One region of the Photobacterium sp. CCB-ST2H9 genome, then DNA from elsewhere that is predicted to be linked to it. Evidence: predicted binding sites of a transcription regulator. Region 1 holds the regulator's gene; the other holds the start of a gene.
The links. The regulator CRP, encoded in region 1, controls carbon source genes, mostly activating them, when cyclic AMP is high. The targets are predictions, from matches to a motif close to TGTGANNNNNNTCACA.
Positions count from the first base shown of each region.

Region 2: L4174_RS02690 (CTP synthase) is a predicted target of CRP. The motif match lies at 6,743-6,758, and genes of this name have one in related genera.

Region 1 is NZ_CP100425.1:303,075-317,845, forward strand. Features, by position in the region: gene L4174_RS01300 (aspartate aminotransferase family protein) at 1-549, shown strand, start outside; gene astA (arginine N-succinyltransferase) at 679-1,695, shown strand; gene astD (succinylglutamate-semialdehyde dehydrogenase) at 1,713-3,170, shown strand; gene L4174_RS01315 (DUF1338 domain-containing protein) at 3,207-4,001, shown strand; gene L4174_RS01320 (hypothetical protein) at 4,101-4,310, opposite strand; gene crp (cAMP-activated global transcriptional regulator CRP) at 4,493-5,125, opposite strand; gene L4174_RS01330 (OsmC family protein) at 5,400-5,804, shown strand; gene L4174_RS01335 (YheU family protein) at 5,838-6,059, shown strand; gene L4174_RS01340 (phosphoribulokinase) at 6,186-7,055, shown strand; gene L4174_RS01345 (hydrolase) at 7,112-8,083, opposite strand; gene L4174_RS01350 (PLP-dependent aminotransferase family protein) at 8,108-9,508, opposite strand; gene L4174_RS01355 (LysE family translocator) at 9,639-10,241, shown strand; gene L4174_RS01360 (TIGR02444 family protein) at 10,276-10,749, opposite strand; gene L4174_RS01365 (ABC transporter ATP-binding protein) at 10,736-12,664, opposite strand; gene kefG (glutathione-regulated potassium-efflux system ancillary protein KefG) at 12,902-13,471, shown strand; gene kefB (glutathione-regulated potassium-efflux system protein KefB) at 13,461-14,771, shown strand, end outside.
Region 2 is NZ_CP100425.1:571,908-586,678, forward strand. Features, by position in the region: gene barA (two-component sensor histidine kinase BarA) at 1-1,985, opposite strand, end outside; gene rlmD (23S rRNA (uracil(1939)-C(5))-methyltransferase RlmD) at 2,142-3,479, shown strand; gene relA (GTP diphosphokinase) at 3,544-5,769, shown strand; gene mazG (nucleoside triphosphate pyrophosphohydrolase) at 5,855-6,670, shown strand; gene L4174_RS02690 (CTP synthase) at 6,841-8,484, shown strand; gene eno (phosphopyruvate hydratase) at 8,565-9,866, shown strand; gene ftsB (cell division protein FtsB) at 10,055-10,336, shown strand; gene ispD (2-C-methyl-D-erythritol 4-phosphate cytidylyltransferase) at 10,375-11,070, shown strand; gene ispF (2-C-methyl-D-erythritol 2,4-cyclodiphosphate synthase) at 11,070-11,543, shown strand; gene truD (tRNA pseudouridine(13) synthase TruD) at 11,574-12,638, shown strand; gene surE (5'/3'-nucleotidase SurE) at 12,619-13,371, shown strand; gene L4174_RS02725 (protein-L-isoaspartate(D-aspartate) O-methyltransferase) at 13,371-14,000, shown strand; gene L4174_RS02730 (peptidoglycan DD-metalloendopeptidase family protein) at 14,004-14,771, shown strand, end outside.

The DNA.
Region 1 (14,771 bases):
TTTGATGAAGTTCAGACGGGTAACGGTCGTACCGGTGAGTTCTACGCGTATCAGGGTCTGGGCGTTACGCCAGATATCCTGAGTACGGCGAAGTCTCTGGGCGGTGGTTTCCCGATTGGTGCCATGCTGACGACCACTGAACTGGCACAGCACCTGAAAATTGGTACACACGGTTCAACTTACGGCGGTAACCCGCTGGCATGTGCAGTAGCAGAAGCTGTGGTTGAAGAAGTGACCAAACCAGAAGTTCTGGCTGGCGTGAAAGAGCGTGAGCAGTGGTTCCGTGACGGCATTGAGAAAATCAATGCGCAATACCCAATCTTCTCTGAAGTGCGTGGTAAAGGTCTGCTGCTGGGTGCAGCGCTGAACGAAGACTGGCAGGGCCGTGCACGTGACGTGCTGCTGGCTGCCGGTGAAGAAGGCCTGATGGTTCTGGTTGCAGGCACCAACGTTGTGCGTTTCACACCATCATTGGTGATTGAGAAAGCCGATGTTGAAGAAGGGATGGCGCGTCTGGAACGTGCAATCGCGAAGCTTTACAACAAATAAGATGTATCAGGGCCGGTTGGATTGCCGGCCCTGCTTAACTGCCCCGGAAATACCGGGGCTGTTTTTAGAAGAGAAAGACAGATTTACAGTTAGCAACCTGTGTTGCTACCTGCATCAGGAGGGAGTTCGATGCTGGTTATACGTCCCATTACAAAAGCTGATTTACCTGCACTGATGACGTGCGCCGAAGAATCAGGCCACGGTTTCACATCACTGCCGGTCAATGAGGAGATCCTCAGTAAGCGGATCGCTCATTCAGTCGAAAGCTTTCATAAAGACGTGACTGAACCTGGCCCGGAAGGCTACCTCATGGTGGCGGAAGACACTGAGACAGGTGAAATCGCCGGTACCACAGCCCTGGAAGCGGCCGTCGGTCTGGACAACCCGTTCTATACTTATCACCTCAGCACACTGGTCCATAACTCACCACATCTGGACGTGCACAAAGTGCTGAAGGTTCTGACATTTGGTAATGATTACACCGGTGTGAGTGAGCTGTGCACCCTGTTCCTGCGTCCGCAGTGGCGTCAGGGGCTGAATGGCAGACTGCTGTCCAAGTGCCGTTTCCTCATGCTGGCTGAGCACCGCCAGCGCTTTGCAGACACTGTGATTGCAGAAATGCGTGGCGTGTCCGATGAAAATGGCAACTCTCCGTTCTGGGAGTGGCTCAAAGAGCACTTTTTCTCCATTGAGTTTACGGAAGCAGACTACCTGACAGGGATTGGCCGGAAGGAGTTCATTGCAGATCTGATGCCGAAACTGCCGATTTACGTCAACCTGCTGAGCAAAGAAGCGCAGGCGGTGATCGGTCAGGTGCACGACAACACTCGTCCGGCACTGAAGCTGCTGGAAGCGGAAGGCTTCGTCAACCGTGGCTATGTGGATCTCTTTGATGCCGGCCCAACGGTTGAGTGCGATCTGCGCCATATCGAATCTGTCCGTGCATCTCAGCGTTGTACGGTCGAAATTGGTGAGCACCACAGCTCTCATAACTACATCATCAGTAATACCAGTTTTGCCGGATTCCGTGCCACGGTCGGTAAAGTTGCACTGGATGGTGAACGTAATCTGGCCATCATTTCTCCGGAAATGGCCAAGGTGTTAGAAGTGAAAAACGGGGATCAGGTTCGCCTGATCGCCCAATAACTAGGGTGGAATACAAGATGACACAATGGATTGCAGGTAACTGGCAAGCCGGTCAGGGTGACGCGATGCAGTCGCTGAACCCATTCAGTGGTGAAGTGATCTGGGAAGGCAAGAGCGCAACCGCCGAGCAGGTTGAGCAGGCTGTTGCCAGCGCCCGTGAGGCTCTGACCAGCTGGCGCAAAACCAGCCTGGCTGAGCGTCAGGCCATTGTTGAGCGCTTTGCTGCCCTGGTCAAAGACAACAGCGAGCTCATTGCCCGCACGATCTCGGAAGAGACCGGTAAACCTCTGTGGGAAACCCGCACTGAAGCCGGTGCCATGGTTGGCAAGATTGCGATTTCTGTCCGTGCATATAACGAGCGGACCGGCGAGCGTGAAAAAGACGTGGCTGGTACCAAAGCGGTGCTGCGTCACCGTCCGCTGGGCGTGATGGCTGTTTTCGGTCCATACAACTTCCCGGGACACCTGCCGAACGGTCACATCGTTCCTGCACTGCTGGCCGGAAACACTGTGGTTTTCAAACCGTCTGATCTGACGCCGAAAGTAGCGGAAGAAACCATCAAACTGTGGGAACAGGCGGGTCTGCCTGCTGGTGTGATCAACCTGGTTCAGGGCGCACGCGCCACCGGTGAAGCACTGGCACAATCTGCCGGTATCGATGGCCTGCTGTTTACCGGCAGTGCGAATACCGGTCACATCCTGCATCGTCAGTTTGCCGGTCAGCCTGGCAAGATGCTGGCACTGGAAATGGGCGGGAACAACCCGATGGTGATCTCCAAAGCTTACGGCGATCTGAAATCGACGGTTTACACCATCATCCAGTCGGCGTTTATCAGTGCCGGTCAGCGTTGTACCTGTGCCCGTCGCCTGTATGTACCTGAAGGTGCTGAAGGGGATGCGCTGATTGCTGAACTGATTGCGGCAACCAAGGCCATCAAAGTTGACGGTCCGTTTGCTGAGCCACAGCCGTTTATGGGGCCGCAAATCTCTGTGGTCGCAGCCGATAACATCATTGCTGCGCAGGAACGTCTGCTGAGCATGGGTGGTGAAGCGCTGCTGAAAGCTGAGCGTGGTCAGGGTGCCATCGTGACTCCGGGTATTGTTGAAGTGAGCAAGATCGCCGAGCTGCCGGACGAAGAATATTTTGGTCCGTTGCTGCAGGTGGCACGTTATCAGGAGCTGCCTCAGGCTGTTGAGATGGCAAATGACACCCGCTATGGCCTGTCTGCCGGTCTGGTTTCGACTGACGACAGCGAGTGGCAGTACTTTATCGATCATATTCGCGCCGGTGTTGTGAACCGCAACCGTCAGCTGACGGGTGCCAGCGGTGATGCACCGTTCGGTGGTCCGGGTGCGTCCGGTAACCTGCGCCCAAGCGCTTACTACGCCGCGGACTACTGTGCGTATCCAATGGCATCCATGGAAGGAGAGGCAACCGAACTGCCTGCTCAGCTGTCTCCGGGGATCCAACTGTAACTATTGCTTAACCCGTATTGACGAGGGAACCGCAACATGGAAAGAGTGGAAAAACTGTTTGATGCCCTGTGGCAGGACTACACAACCCGTCTTTGCCCTTCGGCCGCTCAGGTGCACGATCTGCTGACAGAGGAAGAGCCTCTGCTGAACGATCACATTGCCCTGCGTACGTTCAATCTGCCGGGTGTGAGCCTGGATGTGCTGGCTGCACCATTCATTGCGATTGGTTACAAGCCGTGCGGAACGTATCACTTCGAGCAGAAGAAACTGTATGCGGAGCACTTTGAGCATCCGAACCCGGCTGCACCGAAAGTCTTTATCAGTGAACTGCTGGTCGGACAGTGCTCGGCGGATCTGCAAAATACCGTGCGTGAGCTGGTGAAGCAGATTCCTGATGGCGCAATGAAGGATGGTGCTTTCCTGTACGGTGGCCGTTTATGGGATCTCGATTACGCGACCTATGAGAAGCTGGCCGAGGAAAGTGAGTACGCGGGTTGGGTTGCTGCCCACGGTTATGGTGCGAACCATTTTACTGTCAGCGTAAATCAGCTGGAGCAGTTTGCGGAAGTTGCAGAGGTGAACAGCCTGCTGCGCCACAACGGCTTCACCATCAATGAATCGGGTGGTGAAGTGAAAGGTAGTCCGGAAGTGCTGCTGGAGCAGTCATCAACGATGGCTGATCGGGTGGAAGTCCGCTTTACCGATGGTATCCGTTCAATTCCAGGCGGTTTCTATGAGTTTGCCAAGCGGTATCTGCAGGAGAACGGGGAACTCTACCCGGGCTTTGTGGCTGCGTCGGCGGACAAGATCTTCGAAAGTACGAATATGTAAGACAGGTATCTTTGCTCTGTCATTAAACAGCGGCCTCTGGGCCGCTGTTTTTTTATCTGGGGGGGCTGAATGCCATATCTCGTGCTGTGAGAGGGCTTGTCAGTGCTGTTGATCCAGCGGTTGCATCCAGTCATCCGATTCACTTGGGGGGCTGGTCAGACACAGGTAGGCTTCCTGCTCCAGGAGCTGCCGGGGAGACTGAAAACCTGTCATTTCAACCGAGGCAGAGAGGAAACGTCCTCTGGTTACGACAGGGCGCGGGGGAAGCTGATTGTGCTGGGCATTTGGGGCAAAACGTTCGATATCCATATCTGCACATCCACATAGTACTGATACGCCAAATGTAGCAACAGAGGGATGGAAGGCAACTGAAAAAATGTGAAGTGTCCTGAGAAAACAGCTGTAATCACAGGGTATGCCCGGCAGAAATAAAAAAAGCCGCGTTTGCGGCTTTTTATTGTACTCACATTGGCTGCATCACCGGAGAGTGATCAGCGTGTTCCGTACACAACGATGGTTTTACCGTGGGCAGAAATCAGGTTCTGCTCTTCCAGCATCTTCAGAATGCGGCCAACGGTTTCACGGGAACAGCCAACAATCTGGCCGATTTCCTGACGGGTAATTTTGATCTGCATGCCGTCCGGGTGAGTCATGGCATCCGGTTGTTTTGCCAGATTCAGCAGGGTCTGGGCAATACGGCCAGTCACGTCCAGGAATGCCAGATCACCGACTTTCTGGCTGGTGACTTGCAGACGGCGTGCCATCTGTGCGGACAGACGCATCAGGATATCCGGATTAACCTGGATCAGCTGACGGAATTTCTTAAAGGAAATCTCAGCCACTTCACATGGTGTTTTCGCACGAACCCAGGCAGTACGCTCCTGGCCTTCTTCAAACAGGCCCAGTTCACCAATGAAGTCGCCCTGGTTGAGGTAAGACAGGATCATTTCCTTACCTTCTTCATCCTTGATCAGAACGGCGACGGAACCTTTGACAATGTAGTAGAGGGTCTCTGCTTTCTCGCCAGCATGGATCAGTGTACTCTTCGACGGGTACTTATGAATGTGGCAGTGAGAAAGGAACCACTCCAAAGTTGGATCTGTTTGCGGTTTACCTGGAACCATATTACTAACTTCCTCTGCAGTGTGTTGCCCAACAACGTCATTCCTTGCATTGGGGTTGGGTAGAACAATACTATTGTTTGCCAACTAGCATATTCAGTCAACGGCTGGGCTGCAAGCGCATGTGAACATTCAGACCAAGAGTTTAACTTTTTTCGTCATGCATTGCTTGATATTGCGCGGGGATAAATGAACATTTTGGACACTTTACTGTGCACATGATCACACCGTTGTGACTTAGTGATAAAATCCGGGTTTTTGTAGTAAGGAGTAACGCATGCAATCACGTGTGAAATGGGTCGAAGATTTGACTTTTATCGGCCAGTCTAACTCGGGCCACAGTGTGGTCATGGACGGGAACGGCGGCAGTAAAGCGCCCAGCCCGATGGAACTGGTCCTGATGGCTGCCGGAGGCTGCAGCTCGGTGGATGTGGTCGATGCGCTGAAAAGTGCCGGTCAGGCGATTACCGCCTGTGAGGCACAGATTGATTCCGTGCGCCGCGAACAGGCACCGCGTTATTTCACCTCGGCCAATCTGCATTTTGTCGTCACCGGTCATCATCTCGATGACGCTCAGGTTGCCAAAGCTGTCAGCGATTCACTGGAAAAGTACTGCTCCGTGTGCCTGATGCTGGGCAAAGGCGTGACCCTGACTCATTCTTACCAGATTGTCGCGGCATAAGCCGTTGTCATCTGGGTTAATCAGGTAAGTTGTATGATCATTCCCTGGCAAGATATCGATGCTGAAACGCTGACCAACCTGATTGAACACTTTGTCCTGCGCGAGGGCACCGACTACGGTGAGCAAGAGCTGAGCCTGGCGCAGAAAGTGGACAAGGTACGCCAGCAATTGGCGGCGGGAGAGGCCGTGATTATGTATTCCGAATTGCACGAAACGGTGGATATCAAACTACGTCGCTCGCTTCGCACAGAATAAAGCTGCCATACTCAGAGGTGACAGCAGAAAACGGAAGCTGGCGCCGACGGATGCGGTCGGATGCTTGACTGCATCCATTTGCCCTGTTAATAACTGATTCCGTTTGGATAAACGACAAGGTATGTCATGTCTGCAAAACACCCAATCATTGCAGTAACAGGTTCCTCCGGAGCAGGAACGTCCACCACTTCGGAAGCTTTCCGCAAGATGTTTAATATGCTGAATATCCATGCGGCATGGCTGGAAGGGGACAGTTTTCACCGTTTTACCCGTCCGGAAATGGATGTGGAGATCCGCAAAGCCAAGGAGCAGGGGCGCCACATCAGTTATTTTGGCCCGCAGGCGAATGACTTTGCGCTGCTGGAAAACTTTTTCCGTCAGTACGGCGAAGACGGCAGCGGAAAATACCGCCGCTATCTGCACACGTTTGATGAAGCCGTGCCCTATAACCAGATGCCGGGCACTTTTACGCCCTGGCAGGATCTGCCGGAAAATACCGATCTGCTGTTTTATGAAGGCCTGCACGGCGGCGTCGTGGATGGCGATGTCAATGTTGCACAGCACGTCGACCTACTGATTGGCATGGTCCCGATTGTGAACCTGGAATGGATTCAGAAAATCGTGCGGGATACCCGCGATCGCGGCCACTCCAGAGAAGCAGTGATGGAGTCCATCGTCCGTTCAATGGATGATTATCTCAATTACATTACTCCGCAGTTTTCCCGGACCCATATTAACTTCCAGCGGGTGCCGACGGTTGATACCTCCAACCCGGTCAGTGCGAAAGCCATCCCCAGTCTGGATGAGAGTTTTGTGGTGATCCGTTTCCGTGGCATCAAGAATGTTGATTTCCCGTATCTGCTGGCGATGATCCAGGGCTCGTTTATGTCGCGCCATAATACGCTGGTGGTGCCGGGCGGGAAGATGAGCTTTGCGATGGAGCTGATCATGCGGCCGCTGATCCAGCAGCTGATCGATACCGGGAAAATCGGATAACCGGGCCTCATTGAAAAAACGCCTGTGCAGGTTTGCCAGGCGTTTTTTGTTTCAGGTTAACCCCTGAGTTTTTTTTGAAACCAGGCCGGTACGGTCTGGTCCAGCCAGAACGTCGGCTCGCGCCAGCTGCCGCTGATAAAACCGACATGGCCCCCGTATTGGGTCAGGTGATACTCGATATGGGCAGGCAGCGGCTGTGTCGGGATGACTGCCGCCGTCATGAAAGGATCGTCAGCGGCATGAATCACCCGCAACGGGGTCTGTACCTGCGCCAGTTTTCCCAGTCCGCTGCAACGTTGGTAGTAGTCGGCCGCATCAGCAAAGCCATGCAGCGGCGCTGTGACGGTATCGTCAAACTGTCGCAGCGATGCGATTCCAGCAATCTGTTCGGTCTGAAAGGGCAGCAGGTCCGGTAACGCAGCCATTTTTTTCAGCATATTTTTCTTCATGGAACCGAGCAGGTAGCGCTGGTAGACCCGGGAAAACCCCTGTTCAATCCGGGACGAGCAGGCTGACAGATCCAAGGGCGGAGAAATGACCTGAGCTGCGGTCAGTCCGGATGCTTCGCCGGTTTCAGCCAGATAGTTCACCAGCATATTACCCCCCAGAGAAACTCCAACCGCCAGCAATGGATGATGCGGAAAACGTTCGCGTAACTGGTCGATGAAGTAACGTGCATCACTGGTTTCACCGGAGTGATAGCTCCGGGCCTGACGGTTAATTTCCCCGCTGCATCCGCGGAAATGCATCATCACACCCAGCCAGCCCTGCTGTCTGGCCGCAAAAAGCAGACTGTGCGCATAAGGGCTGTGGAAACTGCCTTCCAGCCCGTGAAAGAGGATCATGATTGGCATGTGTGCCGGGTGCTGCTCGGGCGCGGCCGTCCAGACCAGGTCGAGAAAATCATCGTCCGGGGTCTGAATCCGCTCCGTCAGAGGTTCGAACAGGGCCTGACGACGGAACAGTCGTGGCAGAATGGTTTGCAGGTGTGCGTTGCGCAGGCCGGTTGCGGGCTGAAAGTGCTTCATGGTGTTCTCCAGCTGTTCTGACCGTCAGAGCGGGAAATCCGGGTAAGGCGACTGAGTCAGCAGCTCAGCCAGAATCGCCAGACCCTGTTCAAGTTTATCATGACTGTGCGGCGCACTGATGGCCAGACGCACTGCCTGCTGAATTGTGCTGCCCGGCGGCGTGAACAGTTCAGCGGATTTGACCACCACATCCCGGGCTTCGGCGGCAGTAACGAAGTCACTCAGGCGCCAGTGATCAGGCAAGGTCAGCCAGGCGTGGAAGCCCGGTAACTGATACTGAACCTGATACGGCTCCAGATAGCGTTCGAGCAGTCGGGCTCGCTGCTGCATGTCTTGCCGGATCTGCTGTAATGCCCGGTCGGCATCTCCCTTACGGATCAATTCGCAGGCCAGTGCACTGAGCAGCGGGCTGATCATCAGGCAGTGATGGTGCAGCGCCGTGTTCAGTCGGGTCTGATGTTTTAACGGAACCTGGATGTAGCCAAGCCGCAGGCCGGGTGCCAGACATTTGGAGAGGCTGCCGAAGTGGATCACCTGCTCGCTGTCGAGATTGACCAGAGGCGGCGGTGTCTCTGACGGTAACAGGCCGTTGACATCGTCTTCAATGATCAGCACCTGATGACGGCGGCAGACTGCCAGTATGGCTTCACGCCGTTCCCGGCTCATGGTGGCCGCTGTCGGGTTTTGTAGGGTGGGCGTACAGTACAGCATCCGCGGCTGGTACTGACGGCAGGCTATCTCCAGACTGTCTGGGAGCAGGCCTTCTGCATCCATCTCCACGGCTTTGACATTCATCTGCATCTGTCGGGCCAGTCCGAGAAATCCGGGATAACTCACCTGTTCGGTCAGCAGGGTATCGCCGCTGCGGCAAAAAACAGACAGAACGAGCTGAATTGCATGTTGCGCCCCGGACGTGAAATGCATCCGGGCGGGATCGAGCTGGACGCCGTGTGTACTCAGCCAGTGGCTGATGACCTCACGATGCGCCGTCAGACCTTGCGGGTCCTGATACAGCATTAGATGATTGAGCAGATCCGGATGCTGACTCAGCGTCTGCATGGCGCTGGCCATCATCGCAGATCTGTCGATTGCAGGCGGAATATTATAACCGAAATTACATTCGTCCGGTGCCTGGTTCGGATAGCTGAACACCCAGTCCGGGCGGTTGCGCGGGCAGACATATGTCCCGGCGCCGACTCTGGCTTCAACCAGCCCCCGTCGTTCGGTTTCCGCGTACGCTCGGGTGATGGTGCCAACCGTCACGCCGAGACGATCGGCCAGTGCGCGGTGAGTCGGCAGTTTGCTGCCTGCAGCCAGATGTCCGGATTCGATTTGCTGCGCGATAGCCTCGGCCAGCCGGCGGTAAATCGGACGCCCGTCTTCGCTCTGCCGGAGAAAGGCTTGCTGAATTGTCTCAATTGTCATGGTGACAATAAATCCTTTGATTCCAATTTATCCCCTTGTTAGGCTGCATTTTGACCTTAATTTTGGTTGATATGCAAGCTCAACATTAAATTGTATCGATACAATAAGAATTATCTTCATGGAGTAAAACATGAACATTGAATGGCAGTTTTTGATTTCACTGATGGCATTCGCTGCGACGATGACGGGGACCCCGGGGCCGAACAATATGATGGTCACCGCTTCAGGGGCGAATTTTGGCTACTGGCGGACGATCCCGCACATCCTCGGGATCGGTTTCGGTCTGGTCAGTATGATTCTGCTGGTGGCCGCAGGGCTCGGGGTAATTTTTGTCCGTTATCCGGTTCTGCATGAGGCACTGCGCTGGCTGGGGAGCGCATACTTGTTGTATCTGGCCTGGAAAATTGCCACGGCAGGCGGAAAAGTTCAGGTGGATGACCACGATGCCCGGCCGATGTCTTTTGTCGCAGCAGCGATGTTTCAGTATGTGAATCCGAAGGCGTGGATGATGTCAGTGACTGCGATCAGCACTTTTACCTCTGCAGGTGAGGCTTTCTGCTCCTCAGCCCTGACTGTGGCGACGGTTTTTTATGTGATTGGGTTTCCCTGTGTGTCGCTCTGGGCCGGATTCGGGACGCTGATTGGTCGCTGGCTGAATCAGCCTCAGGCAAGGCAGCGTTTTAATCTGACGATGGGGACACTGACGGCGGGGTGTGTGGCAATGATTTGGTAAGGCAGATGCCTGCCTTACCCTGATTGAAGAACGGTCAGCCCCGAATCTGTAATGCCAGGTTGTCCGCTTCCAGCCGCTGACAATACTGACCCAGGTTATCGGCGGGTGGCGGCAGAGCCGCTCTGGGTTGCTGAGCCTGATGATTCAGGCAGCTAATCAGATCCTGCTGCTGGTTCTGCTCCAGCATGAGTTCAAAGTCGATCATCTGCTGATAGCCCGCAGAGTCCAGCTGGGGTTTCAGATTGCGGCGTAACTGACGATAAGCCGTCAGTTGTGTTTCGGTTGCAGCCAGAGCCTGCTCCAGCTGGCGGATTTCAGTTGCCGACAGGGCGTACTGCTGGGTATCGAGCCAGTGCAGCAGCAGCGCCAGATTGACGTTTCCCTGAAATTCGTCCTGCAGTTGCAGGCATGCCTGGCTGACGCCTTCTAAGCTGTAGTGCTGGAGGCAGAAGCGCCAGAATAAATCGGCCTGAAAGCCTTGAACCCTCGGGTGATCAGTTGCTGACATTGAATTCCTGCTCCATGCTTTCAAGTTGCTCCTGCAATTCCATCCATGCCATTTCGACGTCTTCCAGCTCATTTTTGGCCTGGCTCTGCGTCTGCAGTGCCTGATTCAGCCGCACCTTGTTTTCGGCTTCGTAAATACTGCCATCGGAGAGTGCCGCTTCAGCCTGAGCCAGAGTCTGGCTCAGTTTCTCCATCTGAGTATCCAGTTTCTCAATCTGTTTCCGCAGCGGTGCGGTCTGTTTGCGGAATTCGGCTTCCAGACGTTTTTGTTCTTTGCGGGAGGCAGCACTGTTGTCCTTGCTGGCTGATTCCGGCTTGGTGGCCTGTTGTTCCCGGCGCTCGTTACGTTGCTGTTCGGTCAGCCATTTGTGGTAATCGTTGAGGTCGCCGTCGAATGGCTCAACCTTGCGGTCATGGACCAGATACAAATCATCGGTCGTCGCCCGCAGCAGGTAACGGTCGTGACTGACGATTACCATCGCACCTTCGAAGGACTGCAATGCCAGTGTCAGTGCCTGACGCATGTCAAGATCCAGGTGGTTGGTCGGTTCGTCAAGCAGCAGCAGGTTCGGACGTTGCCAGACAATCAGTGCCAGCACCAGACGGGCTTTCTCTCCGCCGGAAAACGGGCCGACCAGGTCCAGCGCTTTGTCGCCTTTAAAACCGAAGCTGCCGAGGTAATCACGCAGCTGCTGCTCAGTGGATTCCGGGGCCAGACGACTCATATGCTGCAGCGGCGTTTCGTCCAGTCGCAGGGTTTCCAGCTGATGCTGGGCAAAATAGCCAATTTTCACGCCCTGTGAGTAGGTCAGATCACCGGCCTGAGGCGCCAGCTCGGCAGACAGCAGTTTGATCAGGGTTGATTTACCGGCACCGTTCCGGCCCAGCAGACCAATCCGGCTGCCCGGCACCAGATTGAGACGAATTTTGTCGAGGATTTGGACTTCTCCGTAACCGGCGGCCACCTGATCCATCATGATGATTGGATTGGGCAGACTGTCCGGCTCGCGGAATTCGAAGTTGAATGGGTTATCAAACTGAGCCGGCAGTACCTTTTCCATGCGCTCCAGTGCCTTAATCCGGCTCTGAGCCTGGCGGGCTTTGCTGGCTTTATACCGGAAGCGGTCGATATAGGATTGCATGTGCGCCATTTGTTTCTGCTGTTTCTGGAACATCGACTGTTGCAGGATCAGCTTTTCGGCGCGCTGGTTTTCAAACGACGAGTAGTTGCCCGTGTATTCGTTCAGGTGCTGGTTTTCGACATGGATGATCCGTCCGACCACAGGATCGAGGAAATCGCGGTCGTGGGAAATCAGAACCAGCGTCCCCCGGTAGTTCTGGAGCCATTTTTCCAGCCAGAGAACTGCATCCAGATCCAGGTGGTTGGTCGGTTCGTCGAGCAGCAGCAGATCAGAGCGGCACAGCAGGGCCTGAGCCAGGTTGAGACGCATCCGCCAGCCACCGGAGAACTGCGTCAGATTCCAGCTCATCTGCTCCTGTGAGAATCCGAGGCCATCCAGCAGTTCGGAGGCCCGGGCTTTAATGCTGTAGCCGCCAATGGCATCCAGTTGGTCGTGCAGCAGGGCAACTTTGTTGCCGTCATCGACCTGTTCGGCAGCCAGTAAGGCTTGCTCCAGCTGACGGTATTCACGATCGCCGTCGATGACATAGTCCAGGGCGGTCCGTTCCAGAGCCGGGGTTTCCTGCGCCACCCAGGCCAGTTCCCAGTGCGACGGGACGGAATGCTGACCGGCATCAACACTCAGTTCGCCTTTGATCAGGGCAAACAGGGTGGATTTACCGCAGCCATTCTTGCCAACCAGGCCGACTTTATCGCCCGGATGAATGGTGGCCGTTGCTTGATCCAGCAGGACGTTGCCGCCCCGGAGCAATTGAATATCAGAAAAAGTGATCATTGCCTGTTACTACCGGCTGTTGCCGCTCCACAACAAATAGGTGACTGGTGCGGGAGTCTATAACAATCTGCGTTGAACTGCGAACAGGTGCAGGGGGTGCCGGGAAAGGATTCATATTTTTGCCGTTGAAATCTCAGGAACAAAGCGATCCACACGGCGGCAGAATTCGGTATGATGCTTTGATGAGTCCTGTCAGTCCGGCTCATGCGGTGACTCAGGGAAATGAGGAAAAGGCCTATGGAACAAGCCCCACCACGTATTCTTCTTATTTATGCGCATCCGGATCCGGATGCTTCCGTGGCGAACAAAGCCATGCTGTCTGCCGTGGCAAATCTGCCTCACGTGACCTTTCACGACCTCTACGGCAAGTACCCAGATTTTTTTATTGATGCGGCCTGTGAACGGGAATTAGTCAGTCAGCATGACATGCTGGTTTTTCAGCACCCGCTTTATATGTATTCCTGCCCGGCTTTGCTCAAAGAGTGGATAGATGTGGTGCTGAGTAAAGGCTTTGCCCACGGAGAAGGGACGGGGACCAAAGGCAAGTACTGGCGCTCGGTGATCACCACCGGCGGAGCTGCGGAAGCTTACACACCGGATGGGTATAACCGCTGCAGCGTGGCTGAGATTTTGAAGCCTTTTGAGCTGACGGCTGAGCTGTGCCAGATGCACTGGCTCCCGCCTCTGGTGCTCCACTGGGCACGGCGCATCCCGGATGCAGAGCGTCGGGCGCATGCACAACACTACCGGGAGTGGCTGATGTTACCTCTGGCAGAAGCAAGTCAGGAGGGGAAACATGGCGTCTGATGTATTAACCAGCAGTGTTGTGTTCTTGGCGGCGGCTGTGGTTGCAGTTCCGGTGGCCCAACGACTCGGGCTGGGGTCGGTACTCGGGTATCTGCTGGCCGGGATTGGCATCGGCCCCTGGGGGCTGGGACTGATCAATGATGTCGAGGCGGTTCTGCATTTTTCAGAATTCGGTGTGGTTTTGCTGCTGTTTCTGATCGGTCTGGAACTGAACCCAGGCAAACTGTGGCAGATGCGCCAGCCGATCCTTGGTCTGGGCGGCAGTCAGGTCGTACTGACCAGCCTGGTCATTGCCACGGTTGTGCTGTTGTGTGAGCAGTTCATCGGGAATCTGGACTGGCGGGTGGCGCTGGTGATTGGGATGGGCTTGGCCCTGTCTTCAACGGCGATTGCCCTTCGGGTGATAGAAGAGCAGGGGATCGGACGTTCGGATACTGGTCAGTCCGGCTTTGCCGTGCTGCTTTTTCAGGATATTGCCGTGATCCCGATGCTGGCTTTTCTGCCCTTACTGGCGGGAAGCGAGGGCGGCAACTGGCTGGATCTGGTCGCCATGGTGGCGGGAATCGCTGTGCTGCTGGTGGGCGGCCATTTCCTGTTACGACCGCTGTTTCGCTGGGTCGTGATGTCCGGGGTTCGGGAACTGTTCACCGTGACAGCGCTGCTGCTGGTTATTGGGATCGCGCTGGGCATGGAAACGCTGGGTCTGTCGATGGCACTGGGAACTTTTCTGGCGGGCGTGCTGCTGGCTGAGAGCGAGTACCGCCATGAGCTGGAGATCGCCATAGAGCCGTTTAAGGGACTGCTGCTCGGCCTGTTTTTTATCTCAGTCGGCATGGCGGTGAATCTGGGACTGTTGCTGGATTACCCCCTGCAGATCCTGGCGGCGGTTGTCGCACTGGTAGTGGTAAAAGGACTGCTGCTGTATCTGCTTGCGCGTTTGTTTGGCATTCAGGCCAAATCCCGCAGCCAGATGGCGGCTATTCTCAGTCAGGGAGGCGAGTTTGCATTCGTGCTGTTCACGGCGGCCCAAAGTGAGGGATTGCTCAATGCAGAGCTGACCGGTTTTTTGCTGGTGGTGGTCAGCCTGTCGATGATGACCACGCCGCTGGTGCTGCGTTTACAGGACAAATGGTTCGTCCGTACCTTTCAGGCTGAGGCGGGGGATGAACCTGAATCAGATGTGATTGATCGGGAACCCAGGGTGATCATTACCGGGTTTGGCCGTTTCGGGCAGGTGGTAGGACGGCTGTTGTTCGCCAATAAAATCCGGGTGACGATTCTGGAACGGGATCCCGGTCAG
Region 2 (14,771 bases), 270 kb from region 1:
GCCGGGGAAGCCAGCGGTAAAGGTTCCGGTTCTTCCAGCTGATCGGTCTGGCCGATCAGTGCATCGAAGAGTTTACGCTGTGCCAGTGGTTTACCCAGGCAGGCGGTAACACCAGCGGTCAGCAGGCGTTCCGACAGGGCAAGCTCAGTGGTCGGCAGACACACCAGAACCTTATCGGCCAGTTGCTCAGCTTTGAACACCATATCCAGAATGTTCGCCAGCGGCGGCTGTTCGCCCGGCGACAGGCAGAGCAGGGCAAAATCGTGATGCTCGACATCATCTTCCGGCATATCGGCGCGGTAGGTTACTTCCAGCCCAGCCTGAAGCAGGCGCTGTTGCAACACGTTGGCAGCCTGCAGGTTCGATTCGATCAGCAGCAGGTGGCGTCCTTTGAGGTCGCGGGTATCGATCGGCTGTGAAACCGGCAGGTCGGTTTTATTCAGCCGTAAGGTAAACCAGAAGGTTGAGCCCTGATGCAGTCGGCTGGTCAGGCTGATTTCACCGCCCATCTGGGTGACCAGTTTCTGGGTAATCACCAGCCCCAGACCGGTTCCGCCATACCGGCGTGAAATACTGGCATCGGCCTGACTGAATGCCTGGAACAGCTGGGCTTGCTGGCGCTCAGAAATCCCGATCCCGGTATCCCGGACCATGAACTGAAGTTCAAGGTTTTCATCTCGGTCGGCTTTCAGCTCGACGGCAATATCAATGTTACCGCGCTCGGTAAATTTAACGGCATTACCAATCAGGTTCGTCAGTACTTGCTGGATGCGAAGCGGATCCCCAATCAGGCCGGTTGGAATCCGCGGATCGACTCGCAGCGTCAATTCCAGTCCTTTTTCGTGGGCGCTTGGTGCAAGCAGTCTCATCACCTCATCGAGAGAATCGGTAAAGTCGAACGGAATGTTTTCCAGCAGCAGTTTTCCGGCTTCCAGTTTCGAGAAGTCGAGGATGTCATTGATGATGGTCAGCAGGTTGTTGGCCGACTTTTCAATCGTCAGCAGATAATCATGCTGGCTGGCACTGAGCCGGGTTTTCAGCATCTGACGGGTAAAGCCGATGACGCCGTTGAGTGGGGTGCGCAGTTCATGGGACATGTTGGCCAGGAATTCTGATTTCACCCGGGCAGCTTCCTGTGCCCGCTTTTTGGCAATATCCAGCTCGACGTTCTGGATCTCCAGCTGCTCCAGAGTTTCACGCAGATCGGAAGTGGCCTGATCGATGCTCTGTTGCATCTCGATGTGATAATCCGACAGGGAAATCGCCATGGCGTTGATCCCGTTTTTCAGGTTATCCAGTTCGCCCAGCAGTTCTCCTTCAATCCGAACGTCCAGGTGGCCGCGGCGGATACGGTCAACGACACTGATCATGTGGGAAATCGGCCGGGTGACATCCCGCATCAGGCGATAGGCGAACAGGCCGGAGAGGATCAGACCCAGCAACAGGACCATCAGGGCGGTGAAGACTTCCTGATACTGTTGCAGCCGCAGCGGACTCATGTCCATTTCAATCGAAATGTAGCCCAGCGCCTTGGCCTGAAAGCCCGGTGCTGAGAGGTTACTTTGCTGGGCTTCAGTCAGGATCGGTGCCCGCATGATCATCGTGGTGTCATTGACGACAATATCGGGCAGAAAAGGAATCGGCTTGTCATCCGGGAACATCAGGGCTTCAAAATTCCGGTGGAAGTTTGAAGTGACAAAAAGCTCATTATTGCTGTCGAAGACGGCGATACTGCGTACAATGTCGGAATGCTTGCGGTGCGCGTAGCTGATAATGCGCCGGACTGCTTCACGGTTGTGATCAGCCATCCCGTATTCGGTCGAGATTGCCAGCGGTTCAATAATGCTGGTCCCGGTTGCCACCAGCTGATGTTCCAGATCCCGGTAGCGGCTCAGGGTAAAAAATGCGCTCAATAGCAGGCCAATGATCAGGGTTGGTGCTAATGTCAGGGTGAAAACCCGGGCGCGAAGTCCGTATTTGGTCATGGTTACAAGAAATCGATTCTGTGGGAGAATTGCGGCCTATGCTGGCCACGCAAGCATGTTCCAGCCCTTAGCTTAATGAATCTTTCCCGCAGCGACAATTGAAGTCTCTGCGGCATCGCCCTGAAAAGGCGACAAAACACCGTGAGTTACAACATTATGGCACGCTTTTTTAAGCCGACGAAACGTACTGTCAGCGACACCAAGCACAAAGAAGTTACTGTGACCCGCCTGGATCACCTGGGCGCGGGGATTGCCCACCTTGACCGCAAACCGGTGTTTATTCCGGGGTTGCTGCCCGGCGAACGCGCACTGGTTCAGCTCACTGAAAACAAAAAACAATACGCCCGAGCGAAAGTGATCAAACGGCTGACAGACAGCCCGGAACGCATTACACCGCAGTGCCCGGTTTATGACCAGTGCGGTGGCTGTAACTTGCAACACCTCTCTCATTCTGCTCAGGTTGATGCAAAGCGTCAGTCGCTGGGAGAGCTGATGGCAAAATTTGCCCTCGCTGACGGGCAGGAAAAAACCGCGGTTCTGACTCAGGACAGCGCAGTGACGGGTCAGGAATGGCTGTATCGCCGCAGTGCGCGTTTCAGCCTGAGAGTTGAGCCGGGTCAGGGGCTGTGTCTGGGATTTCGCAAGGAACAGAGCAAAGACATTGTCGACATCGCACATTGCCCGGTGCTGGCCGCATCGCTGAATGATCTGCTGCCGCCGCTCCGGGAAATGCTGAACTCCCTGCAGGGACGGCGTAACCTCGGGCATGTGGAGCTGGTGGAAGCGGATAACGGCCCGGTGGTCCTGATCCGGCATCTGAAACCATTTTCTGACCCGGATATGACGAAGATTCAGCAATTTGCTGACAATCAACGTGTTATGCTATTCCTTTCACCCGCTCCTGATGAAGTGATTCAGCTGACCGGCGATGCGCCGTATTACGAAGTGGAAGGACTCCGGCTGGCGTTTTCACCGAAGGATTTTATTCAGGTCAACCGGCCGGTCAATGAACAGATGATCGCACAGGCGATGTCATGGCTGGATGTGCAGCCTGAAGACCGGGTGCTGGATTTATTCTGCGGGTTGGGTAACTTCAGCTTGCCGCTGGCCAAAAGAGCGCGGGAAGTGGTAGGCGTTGAAGGCGTGGATGCCATGGTGCAGCGTGCCAGTGAGAATGCTGCGCTGAACGGTCTGAAAAATACTGCTTTTTATCAGGGCAATCTGGAAGACGGAATTGCGTCGTTCAGCTGGGCGCATGAAGGCTTTGATAAAGTCCTGCTGGATCCGGCCCGTGCAGGAGCGGCAGGCGTGATGACGCAGGTGGCAGCTTTGTCACCCAGCCATATTTTATATGTGTCCTGCAATCCGGCAACGCTGGCGCGGGACAGTCAGGTACTGTTGCAGCAAGGCTATCAGTTGCAACGCCTGGGGATGCTGGATATGTTTCCCCATACCGGACATTTGGAATCGATGGCCCTGTTTACCCGTGCCTGAATTCAGGCACTGACTTGAAAGGTGACAGGTATCCATCCGTAACTACGAAATACAGGACAGAATCATGGTCGCAGTTCGCGGTGCGCATTTAAAGGAAAACGTTCAATTTGAGCTGGTGCCCTGGGCAGAAAGCCTGTTACAGGACAGTACAACCTCGAACCGTCTGATCCAAACCTATCAGCGTTGTGAAGCGCATCTGGATAATCAGGCTGTTGCCAGTCAGATGCTGTGGCGTGGCCGGGAGATGGTCGAAATCCTGGTGATGCTCAGTATGGATGCCGATACCCTGATTGCTGCGTTGCTGTTCCCGCTGGTCGAGGCCGGGCTCTACAAGAGTGATGAGGTCAGAGAGGAATACGGCCAGTCGATCCTGTACATGGTGAAAGGGGTCAAACAGATGGCTGCTATCAGCCAGCTGAATGCCATCAAAGAAGGCGCGGCACAATCGGCGCAGGTGGATAATATCCGCCGGATGCTGCTGTCGATGGTAGACGACTTCCGCTGCGTGGTTATCAAACTGGCTGAGCGGATCTGTCATTTACGCGAAGTGAAAGACGAGCCGGATGCGGTACGCCGTGCTGCTGCGCGCGAATGTGCCAATATCTACGCGCCGCTGGCGAACCGTCTGGGGATTGGTCAGCTCAAGTGGGAAATCGAAGACTACGCCTTCCGGTACAATCACCCGGAGACCTACAAGCAGATTGCCAAGCAATTGGCTGAACGCCGGATTGACCGTGAACAGTACATCGAACGCTTCGTGGCCGATCTGGATGAATCGATGAAAGCCTCGCACATCAAAGCCGAAGTACATGGCCGGCCGAAGCATATTTACAGCATCTGGCGCAAGATGCAGAAGAAGAGCCTGGCGTTTGATGAGCTGTTTGACGTGCGTGCGGTGCGGATTATTGCTGACCAGCTTCAGGATTGTTACGCCGCGCTGGGAGTAGTTCACACCAAGTACCGTCATCTGCCCAAAGAATTCGACGACTATGTCGCGAACCCGAAACCGAACGGTTATCAGTCGATTCATACCGTGGTGATTGGTCCGGAAGGCAAAACGATTGAAATCCAGATCCGCACCAAGCAGATGCACGAAGAGTCGGAACTGGGCGTGGCTGCGCACTGGAAATACAAAGAGTCCGGCACGTCGTCCGGTGCTCATTCCGCCTATGATGAGAAAATCAACTGGCTGCGGAAACTGCTGGCCTGGCAGGAAGAGATGTCCGATTCGGGCGAAATGCTCGAAGAACTGCGCAGTCAGGTGTTCGACGATCGGGTTTATGCCTTTACGCCCAAAGGGGATGTGGTGGACCTGCCGCAGAATGCGACCCCGCTGGATTTTGCTTACCACATTCACTCAGAAGTGGGACACCGCTGTATCGGTGCCAAAGTCGAAGGACGTATCGTACCTTTCACCTATCACCTGCAAATGGGTGATCAGGTGGAAATCATCACCCAGAAAGAACCCAATCCGTCCCGTGACTGGCTGAATCCGAACCTGGGCTTTGTGAATTCCAGCCGTGCCCGTGCCAAAGTGCATGCCTGGTTCCGGAAGCAGGACAGAGACAAGAATATTGCGGCCGGCCGGGAGATCCTGGAGCAGGAACTGCACAAAATCGGCGCGACGATGAAAGACGCCGAAGCTTATGCTCTGAAACGCTTCAACGTGAATTCAACCGACGAACTCTTTGCGGGTGTCGGGAGCGGTGACCTGCGTATCAATCAGGTGATCAACCACATCAATGCGCTGGTGAACAAACCGACCGCGGAAGAAGAAGATCAGCAATTGCTGGAGCGCCTGACGGAAGCGAGTAACAAGGCCAGTCAGAAAAAACCGCAGCGTGATGCAGTGGTCGTGGAAGGGGTCGATAACCTGATGACGCATCTGGCGCGCTGTTGTCAGCCGATCCCCGGTGATGACATTGCAGGCTTTGTGACTCAGGGCCGGGGGATCTCGGTGCACCGCAGTGACTGCGAACAGCTGGAAGAATTGCGTCATGTAGCGCCGCAGCGAATCATCAACACGGTCTGGGGCGGCAGTTTTGCAGGGCGTTACGCGCTGACAGTGCGGGTAACGGCATCTGAACGCAATGGCCTGATCAAAGATCTGACGAACACGCTGCATAACGAGAAGGTCAAGGTTGCCGGTGTGAAGAGCCGGATTGATTTCAGAAAGCAGATGTCAATCATGGATTTTGATGTCGAACTGACTGACCTGGATACGCTGGGCAGGGTCCTCAAGCGGCTGGAACAGGTCAAAGATGTGGTCGAGGCCAGACGGTTACACTGAATCTGGCAGATTCACGAGATTAACCATTCAGCAGAAGCGGGCACCGGCCCGCTTCGTTTTATGAACAGAGCAGGATACGGTCATCATGAGCGAGAAAGCCCCCATCAACACATTGCAGGCTATTATGGCAAAACTGCGGGATCCGGACGGCGGTTGTCCCTGGGACCTCAAGCAGGATTTTGCCTCAATCGTGCCGCATACCCTGGAAGAAGCTTACGAAGTCGCGGATGCGATTGCTGAAGAAAACTGGGCTGAAGTGAAGGAAGAGCTGGGGGATTTGCTGTTTCAGGTGATTTTCTACAGTCAGTTGGGGAAAGAACAGGGACTGTTTGAATTTGATGATATCGTCAGCGGAATCAACAACAAGCTGATCCGGCGTCATCCGCATGTGTTTGCCGACCAGCGTTTTGAAGATGAAGCAGCCATTCACGCCAACTGGGAAGCGGAAAAAGCCAAAGAGCGTGCAGAAAAAGGGCTGGACGACAGCATTCTGGCGAATATCCCCAAAGCCATGCCCGCACTGAATCGTGCCGATAAAATCCAGAAACGCTGTGCGAGATATGGTTTCGACTGGCTAACGCTGGGCCCGGTCGTCGAAAAAGTGCAGGAAGAAATGGATGAGGTGATGGCAGAAGCCCATCAGGCCATCCCTGATCAGGACAGAATTGAGGAAGAGATCGGGGATCTGCTGTTCGCGGTGGTGAACCTCAGCCGTCACCTGAAAGTGAAGCCGGAAATGGCGCTGCACCGGGCCAACCGAAAGTTCGAACGCCGCTTTCGCGCAGTAGAACAAAGTGTCCTGGAACAAGGAAAACGCGTAGATACTTGCTCACTGGATGAGCTTGATGCAGAGTGGGAAAAAGTTAAACAGAAGGAAAAACTGAGCCAATCGGGGGAGTAAGCGCTAACCGGCTTGCATTTAAACCGTCAAGGCATTTGGGCTTGATTTGGGACAAAAACCTGTCGTCTATACTGTGATAGTTTTCACGTTGTGGCAATAAAATGTGTCTGGTATACTAATTTCCCGTCCAGATACTTTTTATCCTCTACACCAAATCTTCCAGGTTTAACATGACAACGAATTACATTTTTGTGACGGGCGGTGTTGTATCCTCCCTAGGTAAAGGTATTGCTGCAGCATCACTAGCGGCCATCTTAGAGGCCCGTGGTCTGAAAGTGACCATGATGAAGCTAGACCCTTACATCAACGTTGATCCGGGTACGATGAGCCCCATTCAACACGGTGAAGTATTCGTTACGGAAGACGGTGCAGAGACCGACCTAGACCTCGGTCACTACGAGCGTTTCATTCGTACCAAGATGACCAAGCGCAACAACTTTACCGCAGGCCGTGTTTATGAAGACGTACTGCGTAAAGAGCGTCGCGGTGACTACCTGGGTGCGACCATCCAGGTGATCCCACATATCACAAACGCGATTAAAGAGCGTGTGATTGCCGGTGCCGAAGGCCACGACATTGCGATTGTCGAAGTGGGCGGTACTGTGGGTGATATCGAATCCCTGCCATTCATGGAAGCGATCCGTCAGCTGGCGGTTGAGCTGGGCCGTGAGCGTGCCATCTTTACTCACCTGACGCTGGTGCCATATCTGGCTGCCGCGGGTGAAGTGAAAACCAAGCCAACTCAGCACTCAGTGAAAGAACTGCTGTCTATCGGTATTCAGCCAGACGTGCTGATCTGCCGTTCTGACCGCATGATTCCTGCGAACGAACGTGCCAAGATTGCACTGTTCTGTAACGTGCCTGAGAAAGCTGTGATTTCGATGAAAGACGTCGACTCCATCTACAAAATCCCTCAGCTGATTAAGTCTCAGGGTCTGGATGAGCTGGTTTGTCAGCGTTTCGGCATTACTGCGCCAGAAGCTGATCTGAGCGAGTGGGAACGCGTGATTTATGAAGAAGCGAATCCAACCAGCGAAGTGACGATCGGTATGGTCGGTAAGTACACCGAGCTGCCAGATGCTTACAAGTCAGTCAACGAAGCGCTGAAACATGCCGGTCTGAAAAACCGTCTGTCTGTGAACATCAAATATGTTGATTCACAGGACGTTGAGTCGAAAGGCGTTGAAATGCTGGAAGGCCTGGACGCAATTCTGGTTCCGGGCGGCTTCGGTGGCCGTGGTGTTGAAGGCAAGATCATGACAGCGCAGTATGCGCGTGAAAACAAAATTCCGTACCTGGGCATCTGTCTGGGCATGCAGGTGGCTCTGATTGAGTTCGCTCGTAACGTGGCTGGCCTGACTGGTGCACACTCCACTGAGTTTGATGCGAAATCCCCTTATCCGGTTGTGGGTCTGATCACTGAGTGGGTTGACAGCGAAGGGAACGTTGAAGAACGTACTGAAGCGTCTGATCTGGGCGGTACTATGCGTCTGGGTTCTCAGCTGTGTCATCTGGAAGAAGGCAGCAAAGCCCGTGAACTGTACGGCAGTGCGACCATTCATGAGCGTCACCGTCACCGTTACGAAGTGAACAACAATCTGCTGCCTCAGCTGAAAGAAGCTGGTCTGAAAGTCTCCGGCCTGTCCGCAGACAAGAAACTGGTCGAAATTATTGAAGTGCCGGATCACCCATGGTTCGTTGCGGCTCAGTTCCACCCTGAGTTCACTTCGACCCCACGTGACGGGCATCCGTTGTTTGAAGGCTTCGTGAAGGCGGCTGGTCAGCACCAGCGCGGCGAGCTGGAAAACAGCTAAGATTACAAATAGCTGTTGCACAGGAGTGCGACAGCTTTTTTTTCGCTTTTTTAAATCAAAATAAAGCAAGAGGAAACACAATGTCTAAGATCGTTAAAGTTCTGGGTCGTGAAATTATCGACTCACGCGGTAACCCAACAGTTGAAGCGGAAGTTCACCTGGAAGGCGGATTCGTAGGTATGGCTGCGGCGCCATCTGGTGCATCTACCGGTTCTCGTGAAGCACTGGAACTGCGTGACGGCGACAAATCTCGTTTCCTTGGCAAAGGTGTACTGAAAGCCGTTGAAGCGGTGAATGGTCCTATTGCTCAGGCACTGGTTGGTAAAGATGCGAAAGCACAAGCCGACATCGACCAAATCATGATCGACCTGGACGGCACTGAAAACAAATCTAAGTTCGGTGCAAACGCAATCCTGGCGGTATCTCTGGCAAACGCAAAAGCAGCCGCTGCTGCGAAAGGCATGCCTCTGTATGAGCATATCGCTGAGCTGAACGGCACTCCGGGCCAGTTCTCTATGCCTCTGCCAATGATGAACATCATCAACGGTGGTGAGCACGCAGACAACAACGTAGACATCCAGGAATTCATGATTCAGCCAGTTGGCGCAAAAACGCTGAAAGAAGCGCTGCGTATCGGTGCTGAAGTATTCCATAACCTGGCGAAAGTTCTGAAGGCGAAAGGCCTGAACACTGCTGTGGGTGACGAAGGTGGTTTCGCACCAAACCTGGAATCTAACGCTGCGGCACTGGCTGCAATCAAAGAAGCAGTCGAAATGGCTGGTTACGTTCTGGGTAAAGACGTGACTCTGGCGATGGACTGTGCGGCTTCTGAGTTCTATGACAAAGAAGCGGGCCACTACAACATGAAAGGCGAAGGTAAAATCTTCACTTCTGAAGAGTTTAACTTCTACCTGCAGGATCTGGCGAACCAGTACCCAATCGTTTCTATCGAAGACGGTCTGGACGAGTCTGACTGGGATGGCTTCAAGCACCAGACAGAACTGCTGGGCGACAAACTGCAACTGGTGGGCGACGACCTGTTCGTAACCAACACCAAGATCCTGAAAGAAGGTATCGAGAAAGGTATCGCGAACTCTATCCTGATCAAATTCAACCAGATCGGTTCTCTGACTGAAACCCTGGCTGCGATCAAGATGGCGAAAGACGCGGGTTACACTGCCGTGATCTCTCACCGTTCTGGTGAAACTGAAGATGCAACCATCGCTGATCTGGCGGTAGGTACTGCAGCGGGTCAAATCAAGACAGGTTCTATGAGCCGTTCTGACCGTGTTGCGAAGTACAACCAGCTGATCCGTATCGAAGAAGCGCTGGGTGAGAAAGCACCTTTCAACGGTCTGAAAGAAGTGAAAGGCCAGGCATAAGCCTGATCTCTTCCTTTCGTCAGCACTGCTGACACAGAATGATAAGCCGCTCATACAGAGCGGCTTTTTTATGTCCGAATGGCGGTGCAGGAACTGGTCACACCGGGCGCTTTATGGGATTATTAGCCATTCCGGGGCTGAAAATCTGGCCTGCCGGTCTGAATCAATCAACCAAGAACGAGGCTTGCATGCGTGTATTCTGTGCTGTGTTGCTGTTAGTCCTGGCCTGGCTGCAGTACGAATTCTGGCTCGGCAAGAATGGCATGTCTGATTACATGGCGCTGACTGAAAATGTCGCGTTACAACAAAAAGCCAATGCGGAGTTGGGACAACGAAACCAGCAGATGTATGCGGAAATTAATGATTTACATCAGGGGCTGGAAGCTGTTGAAGAACGTGCCCGCCATGAGTTGGGCATGATCAAGCCGGGAGAAACCTTTTTCCGCATCGTGGGTGACAATACGCCCTGAGGGCACACTCTGACGTTATTTTTGCAGTAAGACCAACCATGACTCAAACCTTAACTGCAGTCGTTCCTGCCGCGGGTATCGGCAGCCGGATGAAGGCTGACCGCCCCAAGCAGTATCTGACCATTGCAGGCAAAACGATTTTAGAACATACGGTGGACTGCCTGTTGCAGCATCCCGCGATAGGCCGGGTTGTGATTGCGATCAGCGACGGCGATCCCTATTTTAAACAACTGCCGCTGGCACACCGCCCGGAAGTCGTGGTTGTGCCGGGCGGCGCTGAGCGTGCTGATTCGGTTTTTGCCGGTCTGGCGGTGCTGGCAGACGACGACTGGGTGCTGGTCCATGATGCCGCGCGTCCCTGTCTGCATCAGGATGATATTACCCGCTTAATTACACAGGCCAGACAGAGCCGGGATGGTGCCATTCTGGCTGCGCCGGTGCGCGATACGATGAAACGGGGCAATGGGCATCAGGCGATCGCAACGACGGTTGACCGGACGGATCTCTGGCACGCGCTTACGCCGCAGATGTTTCAGGTGGGCAGGTTACGTGATGCCATGGCCAAAGCTCTGGCCGAGGGGGCTGTGATCACCGATGAAGCCTCGGCGTTAGAATATTGTGGTTTTGCACCAACGCTGGTTCCGGGCCGGGCCGATAATCTGAAAGTGACACAGCCGGAAGACCTGGTACTGGCTGAATTTTACCTGCAGCAAAAATGTAAGGAGCAGGCGTAATGCGAATTGGACACGGTTTTGACGTACATAAATTTGGCGGCGAAGGCCCGGTCATCATCGGTGGTGTTGAAGTGCCTTATGAATATGGCCTGATTGCTCACTCTGACGGGGATGTTGCCCTGCATGCCGTGTGCGATGCGCTGCTGGGTGCCATTGGTGCCGGTGATATCGGCCGTCATTTTCCGGATACCGATGCCGAGTGGGCAGGCGCGGACAGTCGGATGCTGCTCCGCGATGTGTATTCCAAAGTGAAGGCCAAAGGCTACTGTCTTGGGAATCTGGATGTCACCATTATTGCCCAGGCACCGAAAATGGCACCTTATATTGATGAGATGTGTCAGCGGATTGCCGACGATCTGGAAACAACAGTCGATAATATTAATGTAAAGGCCACGACCTCTGAGCGTCTGGGCTTTACAGGTCGCAAAGAAGGCATTGCCTGCGAAGCGGTCGTTCTGCTGCGTTCTCTGTAACGCAGTGACTTTCTGTTGAACGGAAAAACTATGACAATTGATATGGACAGCCTGAGCTGGCTGAATGGCAAGCCTGTCTGTGAGGGCCGGAGTAAAGTCCGCCCGGAAGATTTTATTGTAAAAGAGCAGCTGGGTTTTGACTTTGCCGGGAGTGGTGAGCACTTCATGGTGAAGATCCGTAAAACCGGTGAAAACACCAAGTATGTGGTCAATGAACTGGCGAAAGCATGCGGTGTGAAATCCCGGGATGTCAGCTGGGCGGGTCTGAAAGACCGGCATGCGGTGACAGAACAGTGGCTGAGCGTTCATCTGCCGGGTAAACCGGATCCGGATTTGACTCAGTTTGTTGCTGAACATCCGGGTGTGGAAGTGCTTGCGACAGACCGACATGATAAGAAACTGCGTCCGGGCGATCTGGCCGGCAACCATTTTGAGTTGCGCCTGACTGAGCTGACACAACCGCAGGAGCTGGAATCGCGCCTGGTGAAAATTCAGCAACAGGGTGTCCCGAATTATTTTGGCGCTCAACGCTTTGGTCACGACGGCAATAATGTGGTGAAAGCCCGTGCCTGGGGGAACGATGAGTTTCGGGTCCGGGATAAGAGCAAGCGCAGTTTTTACCTCTCTGCGGCCCGTTCCTGGCTGTTCAATCAGGTGCTCTCCCAGCGGATTGCTCAGGGGCAATCGGGGCTGCTGCTGGCCGGTGACTGTGTTCAGGCTGTAAACAGTGAAGGCTGGGACGTGGTCGAGCAGGTAACACCGGAATTACAGGCGCAGGTCGACAACGGAACCTTGTTTATTACTGCGCCAATGATGGGGGACAACGCCTTACCGAGTCTGGGAGAGGTGGCGGCCTTTGAAATGCAGGTCATTGAGCAGGAACCCCTGTTGCTGAAGCTGATCCGTGATAACCGGATGCGGCACGAACGCCGTCCGCTGATGCTGCGTCCGTCAGAAATGGACTGGCAACTGGAAGAAAATTCGCTTGTGGTTCAGTTTTCTTTGCCGGCCGGCTGTTTTGCGACGGCTGTCATGCGGGAGCTGATCGATGAGCCAGAGCAAAAGGATGGCAGATATGCGAATTTTGATCAGTAACGATGACGGTATCTTTGCTGAAGGAATTAATATTCTGGCCGATACCCTGAAAGAGCTGGGTGAGGTTTATGTGGTTGCCCCTGACCGGAACCGCAGCGGGGCTTCGAACTCTCTGACCCTGGAGACACCTTTGCGTGTCCGTGAAGAAGGGATCAGAAGAGTCTCCGTTGAAGGGACTCCGACGGATTGCGTGCATTTCGCGCTGAATGAATGGTTGACCGAAAAACCGGATATCGTGGTGGCAGGTATTAATCATGGCGCAAACCTGGGGGATGATGTCCTGTATTCAGGCACCGTTGCTGCTGCAACGGAAGGTCATTTTCTGGGCGTCCCTGCAATTGCCGTCTCCCTCGTTGGTCGTGAACATTTTGCGACGGCAGCGCAGGTCGTGAAGGAAATGATCGGGCGGCTCAAGATGCAGCCATTGCCCAGCAATAAGATTTTGAATATTAATGTGCCTGATGTTCCGCTGTCCGATTTGGGTGAGTGGCAGATCACCCGCTTAGGTGCACGTCACCGGGCGGAAAAAATGGTGAAAGATGTCGATCCCCGGGGCAAAACGATCTACTGGCTCGGCCCTCCGGGCAGTTGTCAGGATGCCGGACCCGGAACGGATTTTTACGCCATTGAACGTAAGCAGGTATCAATTACACCGCTTCAGGTCGATCTCACCGCGCATGATGTGCTGGACGAGCTGACACAGTGGATGAAACAAGTGGAGAACAACGGATAATGCGCTATGCGGAACAACGCCATAGCCTGATGGAATATTTGCGTCAGCAGGGAATTGCTGACCGGAAAGTGCTGCAAGTCATGGACAGGGTTCCCCGCGAACATTTTGTGGATGAGGCTCTGTCACACAAAGCTTATGAAAATAATGCTCTGCCGATTGGCAGCGGGCAGACCATTTCTCAACCCTATATCGTCGCCAGAATGACGGAATTGCTTGAGCTGAAACCGGATTCCCGGGTGCTGGAAATCGGCACCGGTTCCGGTTATCAGACAGCCATTCTGTCACAGATGGTCGAACGTGTTTACTCGGTTGAGCGGATCAAAACGCTGCAATGGCAGGCCAAGCGCCGCTTCAAGCAGCTGGATTTGCATAACATATCCACCAAGCATGGTGACGGTTGGCTCGGCTGGGCCAGCAAAGGACCTTTTGACGCCATTATTGTCACCGCAGCCGCCGAAACGGTGCCAACCGCACTGCTCGGACAGCTGGCTGAAAGAGGGCGTCTGGTCATTCCGGTAGGCGACGATTATCAGGTTCTGAAGCGTATTCGTTTCATTGACGGCCAGTTTGTCACGGACGATATTATTCCCGTTCGTTTTGTTCCCTTAGTTGCTGGGGAGCTGGCATAACGGATGAATGGCATGAGCAGAAAGAAGCGCAGACTCTCAGTGATGTTGACAGCGGGCTTGCTGCTGTCTGCTTGTGCCACTTATCCGCCGCCCGGCGCCAATTATGAGAATACTGAAGCCGGAAGCTATCGCGGCAGTTTTTACGAAGTGCAGAGAGGAGACACGCTGTACTTTATTGCCTATCTGTCTGGGCGTGATGTCAATGAGCTGATTGCAATTAATCAGCTGGCTCCGCCTTATACGATTTACCCGGGACAGAAACTCTTCCTGTGGAAGCCCAAGTATGTGGCGCCTCAGTTTGGCCATAAGGTTGCGGCGCAGCCGACTCAGCCAATCATCCAAAAACCGTCCGCGCCGCCCAAACCGCCAAAACGTGAGGTTGTACCTTATCAACCCACCGTTGTGGTCGGTCCAGCAGTTGCGGCAACGGCAGTCCCTGCAACCGCAGCGACCTCGGTGCCGGCTCCGGTGATCAAACCGCCTGTCAAATCAGCCCCAGTCAGTAAGCCAGTGGTGAAGCCATCGCCCAAACCGGCGACAGTACCACCAAAACCGGCGACATCTACGACTAAAATCGCACAAAAAAGCGTCAAGAAAGATGTTGATCGTCCTTCCACAAAAGAGTACTCTCAAGATTCAAAAAGTAACAAAGTTGTTACAAGTCAGGCCCAGCCGAAGGACGATTCTGGTAAGACTTCAAAGTCTGGTGCTGACAAGGTTGACAGTTGGGTATGGCCGACGAAAGGAAGAGTGATTGCCCGTTTCTCCGAT